DNA from 3 places in the Rhizobium sp. BK289 genome. Region 2 is predicted to be linked to each of the others. Evidence: predicted binding sites of a transcription regulator. Region 2 holds the regulator's gene; each other region holds the start of a gene.
The links. Region 2 encodes LexA, which represses DNA repair genes until DNA is damaged. Its sites were predicted from a motif close to TGTTCNNNNTGTGTTCNG; they were not measured.

Region 1 (2,248 bases), on a different contig from region 2:
TCGCCGATCTGGTCGAGCACGCGCTGTGCTGTCGAAGGGCCGACGCCGGGCAGGAGCTGCATCAAGCGGAAGCCCGCCACGCGATCGCGCGGGTTCTGGGCAAAGCGCAACGCCGCCAGCATGTCCTTCACATGGGCGCTGTCGAGAAACTTCAGCCCGCCGAATTTGACGAAGGGGATGTTGCGCCGGGCGAGTTCCACTTCCAGCGGGCCGCTATGGCTCGACGTGCGAAAGAGCACGGCCTGCTGCTTGAGCCGCGTGCCGCCCTCGCGATTTTCCAATATCTGGTCCGCGATGTAGCGCGCCTGATCGGACTCGTCACGCACCGTCACCAGCCGCGGCCGTTCCGTGCTCTGCCGCTCGGTACGCAGGTTCTTCGTGAAGCGCTCCGAAGCGAGATCGATCACGGCATTGGCGGCGGCCAGGATCGGCTGCGTCGAGCGGTAATTGCGGTCGAGCGTCACGATATCGGCCGAGGGCGTGAAGGCTTTCGGAAAGTCGAGAATGTTGCGCACGGTCGCGGCACGGAAGGAATAGATCGACTGCGCGTCATCACCGACGACGGTCAATCCCCGGCCATCCGGCTTCAGGGCGAGCAGGATGGAGGACTGTAGCCGGTTGGTGTCCTGATATTCGTCGACGAGCACATGGTCGAAACGGCTGCCGATATCCTCGGCGATCAGCGGCTCCTGCAGCATATGCGCCCAGTAGAGCAGCAGGTCGTCGTAATCGAGCACGTTCTGCGCCTGCTTCGCTTCGACATAAGAGGCGAAAAGATCGCGCAGCTGCTGCTCCCACATGGCGCACCATGGAAAGAAGTCGCGCAGTACGCCGTCGAGCGGCGCTTCCGCATTGACGGAGCGCGAATAGATCGCAAGGCATGTCGCCTTGGTCGGGAAACGGTTCTCCGTTTTGGAAAAGCCGAGATCATGGCGCGCAAGGTTCATGAGGTCGGCGCTGTCTTCCCGATCGTGGATCGTGAAGGCCGGATCGATGCCGATCTGCTCGGCATAATCCCGCAGCAGGCGCGCGCCGATGCCGTGGAACGTACCGCTCCAGGCCAGCGCATCGGCGGTGATGCCGGCATTGGCCCCCAGCACCTCGCGGCAGATGCGCTCGACGCGGCGGCCCATTTCGGCGGCGGCGCGGCGCGAGAACGTCATCAGCAGGATACGGCGCGGGTCGGCGCCCTTGACGATCAGATGCGCCACCCGATGGGCAAGCGTATTCGTCTTGCCGGAGCCGGCGCCCGCGATGACGAGCAGCGGTCCGGCGATGTGGCCCGTATCCGCTGTCGTGCCGTGTTCCACCGCCAGCCGCTGCTCCGGGTTCAATTTTTCCAGGTAGGCGGCAGTCATCAATTCTCCTGGATGGCGAGGAAGCCGGGCGCGACCTGCGACGAATCGCAGATGTGAAAATATCTCAGCGTTCTATGGATGTTCCGAATCGGCCGAACCTGTCAAGTTGGAGGAAATTCCCTCGTCGGTGCGAAGTTTGCGCAAGAATTTCATTCGGATTTGGTGGAGGCGGCTCGAAAAGAACTTTGTTTGTTCTTATGTATGATCATGGCGCGGCACTTTTGAGTATGGGTTTCGCAGTGCGTTGAGTGAAGGTTTCCGAATATGAACGAAACGATCGCCACTGGGCTGCGCCTGCCTGGCGGACTGGTGGCTCTGCCGGACGGGCGCATCGCGCTTGTTGAGACGGACCCAAGTCGCCGTTATCTAAAGCTTTTCGATACGAGCGGCGCCTGTGAGGAACTGTGTCGGATCGGCGGCAGCCCGACCGGAATCGCGATCGACGGTGACGGCTGCTTCTGGGTGGCCGGCGGCCCGGAGAATTCGCTCATCAAGCTCTCGCCGCAAGGGCGGATCCGCCAGGTGATAGAGGGGAGTGCCGACGGCCCGTTTCTTCATCCGAACGCGCTCGCCTTCGGGCCCGACGGCCTGCTCTACATGACCGATTCCGGCATTCGCCTCACCGACCTGCTGGAAAGAGGGCATATCCATCCGGATTTCTTCAAGGCCGCCTATAATGGCTGCGTCTATCAGATCGATCCTTCCGAAGGCCGGGTGATCCGCGTCCTGGCCGCCGGCCTGCTGCTTGCCAGCGGCATCGCCTTCGGACCTGATGGGCTGCTTTACTATAGCGAGACGCTGACTGGAAAAATCCATCGGCAGATCGTCGGCGGGCGGCAGGAGATGTTTGCGCAATCGATGAGGTCGCCCGCGGTAAACGTACTGCGCGG
Region 2 (2,248 bases):
GGCCGCAATGCTGCTGATGCCTATCGGCCTGGACGGGCCGTTTTGGAACGTCACCGGCGAGGGACTGGAACTAGTCATCCTGATCGCCAAAACTGTGGCCGGTTGGGGAGGCGACATCACCTTCGGCCGCCAACCCGGCTGGCTGATGCCGACCTTCATTGCCGGCTTTCTGATCATGACCGTGCTGCGGACCCGGCTTCGCCATTTAGGCTTGCTGTTGCTGCTTTCATCCATCGGCGTGGCGGCATTCGGCTCAGGTGTGCCGAAGCCGGATCTGATGATTTCCGAAGATGGTGTCCTGGTTGCGTTGCGACAGGACGATATACTCGCCACAAATCGCGAAAGGCCGCAGGTCTTCATTTTCGAACAATGGCAGAAGGCGCTGGTCGCAACCGAACATCAGCCACCCACCATGCTCCCCGCTGATGACCGGCTTCCGCAGATCAATAAGACGACCGATCGCCGCCGCCGGTTAAGCAGGGAAGAGCAAAATGCAGTCCGCAAGGCGATGGAGGAGGCTCTGGATCGGACAATGCAGGGAAGTTTCGCCTGTCAGAAGGGCGCATGGTGCGTGGCGATGCTCGACAACGGCGCCATGTTGGTCACCATCGAAAATGCCGCCTATCTGCCGCCGGCTTGCGATACCGCAAACATCGTCGTCACGCCGATCCGGCTACGACTTGATTATTGCCGTTCCGGCCGCAATGCTCATAACCGGTGCGACATTGCGCAAAACCGGGTCCATCGAAATGACGCTCACGGCCGATAAGCCTATTGTCTCTGTCGCTTTCGAAAACCCTCAGCGACCATGGACCAGGCACCGAACCTATGATTGGCGCACCGGCAAATTCGGTACGCCACCTGCGCAGATATCACCCGTCAATGATAGTCCAACTGTTGGTGATAACTCGTCTGTCAATGATAGCGCCGAATAAGCCCTACAAGCTTGCCCTGGACCTTGACGCGATCCGGCCCGAAGATACGGGTTTCATAGGCCGGATTGGCGGCTTCCAATGCGATGGAAGCGCCCTTGCGGCGGAATCGCTTCAGCGTTGCCTCTTCGTCGTCGACGAGCGCAACGACGATATCACCGGGATTGGCTGTCGTCGAATTGCGGATGATGACCGTATCGCCATCGAAAATTCCGGCGTCGATCATCGAATCGCCCCTGACCTCCAGCGCATAATGCTCGCCGGAGCCGAGCATATCGGCGGGAACGGTAATGTCGTGCGTGTTGTTCTGAATGGCGGAAATCGGAACGCCGGCGGCGATGCGCCCCATGACCGGTACCGATGCGGAACTATTGTGCTCGTCGTTGGCAACCTTTGCCGGGGCTGGAGGCGCGACTGGCTGGGGTTTGCCGAGGCTGCCCTCGATAATGCTCGGTGAAAAGCCGCGTCGTGGCTGCAGGCTTGAATTATAGGCCTCCGGCAGCTTGATGACTTCGAGTGCCCGCGCCCGATTGGGCAGGCGGCGAATGAAGCCGCGCTCCTCGAGCGCGGTGATCAGACGGTGAATGCCGGATTTGGATGCCAGATCCAGTGCGTCCTTCATTTCGTCGAAAGATGGCGGGACACCGGATTCCTTCATTCGCTCGTGAATGAAGAGAAGCAGTTCCTGCTGCTTGCGCGTCAACATCGTCTTGGAACCCCAAATCAAGAAAATCGTCGTGAAACAAATCCAGAACGGACACTATATGTTCCATATGTGTTCTGCAAGTGCTTAAATTTCGGTAAAGCTTCGCGGAGCCTATCAAATATTTGCCGCCATCGACTGGATCGCTTGAAATTCCTTGCGAATTATATCCGCGCTAATTCATCGATAAATATGAGAAATGCCGCTTTGTTCGCCTTATGGACGATTCACCTCAATCCTGCTCTGCTCGTGTGCGAATGAAGACGGCGACTGGCACATAACTCGACCGCAGTTGAGAATCAGTGCGCTCGGGTTGCCGCAGTTGCGTCCGGCCCACGTTCTCCTGCGCTTTCACGGGCTTGGCTTTCGGCTTGAATTGAGCATTGTATGAGCGCAAATCTGCTTTTGCAGGCAAACAAGGGAGGACCATGACTTTGTCGCCGCATCCGCTGGATCATCTCGTGCTGCCGACCGTCAACATCGCTCTGGCGCGGGAGCGCCTGGGCAAGCTTGGCTTCACGGTCGCACCGGATGCGCGCCACCCCTTCGGCACTGAAAATGCCTGTGTGTTCCTTGCCGACAAGACCTATCTCGAACCGTTGGGCGTGGCCTC
Region 3 (2,248 bases), on a different contig from region 2:
TGATATGTCTCCTCCATGTCCATCGCTTGAATGGCGCCGGTAATTTCGTTCATTCCGGCACTATGCTCCAGCGCTTCCAGCTCGAATCGGTTTCCTAGTGAATGGGCGGAGTTCCTCAATTCTGCAGATAGAAACTTGCGTCGCAGAAAATTGTTCCGGCTAAGAAATAAAAAGGCGGGAATGGCGGCGAGAGCGTATTCAGCCAGATATTCACGCGATGGCGCGACGCAGGTGTGGAAGAGAGTGTCCGCGATTAGCTCGTATGGTTAAAATATCATTAAAATACAATATGTTGCGGTGAACAAAAAGAGAAAAGGAGCATGTCCGCGATTCGTCGGTGATTCGTTCTGCCTTTGGACTTTGGTTAATGTCCGGATGCCTTCTTACAGGTTGCCGACATACAGAAGGAGCGAAATCGGGTATGCGGAGGTAGGCGCCTTCCTGCCTCGTTCGGTTTGGGTTGGCCTTGCGAAGAGGTTTTGTGGCCTTACCGCCTCCCGAATTTCGATGCTGTTCTGGCGAAGTAGAAATATGTAGCCATGAAATCTGGACGCTGCAGTCACGGCGTTTTGCCGATAACCGCATCTTATACGTGTATTTGCGAAATCGTTATATTTGCACTCGTTAAAAGGTTGATCGCAATTCCTGATTCGGCCGGAATTGTGGGTTCAACCATTCAGAGTCCTGTATGCATCGGCTGTCGAGGCGCTAGATATAGTACGGAACAAAAGTAGAATCGTGCGGAATCAGCGATTCGTCTCCGATTCGTTCTGGCTTTGACCTCAGATCTCGAAGAGAAGGGCGCTGTTCCGAAAATCCGATGATTTACAGATAATTAACCATAAAATATAGCGATCTTCGCCGGCTTCGGATTCTCGGCTTGACTCCTTTTCTCGTGGAAAAGGCACTGAAATGAGATTCAGCATTTGGTGTGACTCTTTTCATCGAAATCCATATATTGTAGTGAACAAAAAAAGAACGCTAGTGAGTCAGCGATTCGTCTCCGATTCGTTCTCAAGGTGTTCCGCGATCGTCGGGACTCGCATGAGATGCAGGGTTAATGTGGCTTACGGTTGAGACCGTCAATAATGAAATCGGTTGTTGCGGTGGCTGTTTTTTTATTCAGGTCTTGCCTTTGTCGCATATGGTCGTCATCTCTTCGTTTCCTCCTTGGGGAACTTGCTGATCGAAAGACGGTGGTTTCTCGCCCATGCACGGACCAATGACACAGACTTCGCAGCCCATGATCCTGAGCGGACGCGGCGTGACCGCGGTGCTCGGACCGACCAATACCGGCAAGACCCATTATGCCATCGAACGCATGGTGGCGCACGGCAGCGGCGTGATCGGCCTGCCGCTGCGGCTGCTGGCGCGCGAGGTCTATACCCGCGTCGTCGAAAAGGTCGGGGCTCAGCATGTCGCGCTTGTCACGGGCGAGGAAAAAATATCTCCGCCCAATGCCCGCTTTTCCGTCTGCACCGTCGAAGCCATGCCGCGCGAGACGCGTGCCTCCTTCGTCGCCATCGACGAGGTCCAGCTTGCTGGCGATCTAGAGCGCGGCCATATCTTCACGGACCGCATCCTGCACCTGCGTGGCCGCGACGAGACGCTGCTATTGGGTGCCGGCACGATGCGGCCCATCCTCGAACAGCTTCTGCCTGGGATCACCGTCCTTGAGCGGCCGCGGCTGTCGCATCTTTTCTATGCCGGGCAGAAGAAGATCACGCGCTTGCCGCAGCGCACCGCGATCGTGGCTTTTTCCGCCGATGAGGTCTATGCGATCGCGGAGCTCATCCGCCGCCAGCGTGGCGGCGCCGCCGTCGTGCTTGGGGCGCTCAGCCCGCGTACCCGCAATGCGCAAGTAGCCCTGTACCAGGCCGGCGATGTCGAATATCTGGTCGCGACCGATGCGATCGGCATGGGCCTCAATCTCGATGTCGACCATGTCGCCTTTGCCCAGGACCGCAAGTTCGACGGCTATCAGTTCCGTAACCTCAATCCGGCCGAGCTCGGCCAGATCGCCGGCCGCGCCGGCCGTCATCTCAAGGACGGCACCTTCGGCGTAACGGGGCAGGTGGACCCGTTCGACGACGAGCTGGTCCGCCGGATCGAGGGACACGAATTCGACATGGTCAAGGTGCTGCAATGGCGCAGCAAGGATCTGGATTTCGCTTCGATCGCAGCTCTGCGCGCCAGTTTGGAAGACGCGCCGCGCGTGCAGGGGTTGACGCGGGCGCTGCCTGCGGTA

Region 1: the regulator LexA is predicted to act here: its motif matches at 1,427-1,444, upstream of FHT84_RS12555 (ATP-dependent helicase).
Region 3: the regulator LexA is predicted to act here: its motif matches at 964-981, upstream of FHT84_RS08040 (helicase-related protein).

Annotation. Positions count from the first base shown of each region.
Region 1 is NZ_JACHZO010000005.1:350,245-352,492, forward strand. It holds gene FHT84_RS12555 (ATP-dependent helicase) at 1-1,358, opposite strand, end outside; gene FHT84_RS12560 (SMP-30/gluconolactonase/LRE family protein) at 1,623-2,248, shown strand, end outside.
Region 2 is NZ_JACHZO010000009.1:144,464-146,711, reverse strand. It holds gene FHT84_RS19000 (ComEC/Rec2 family competence protein) at 1-769, shown strand, start outside; gene lexA (transcriptional repressor LexA) at 916-1,638, opposite strand; gene FHT84_RS18990 (VOC family protein) at 2,064-2,248, shown strand, end outside.
Region 3 is NZ_JACHZO010000003.1:391,800-394,047, reverse strand. It holds gene FHT84_RS08045 (DUF3309 family protein) at 1-1, opposite strand, end outside; gene FHT84_RS08040 (helicase-related protein) at 1,223-2,248, shown strand, end outside.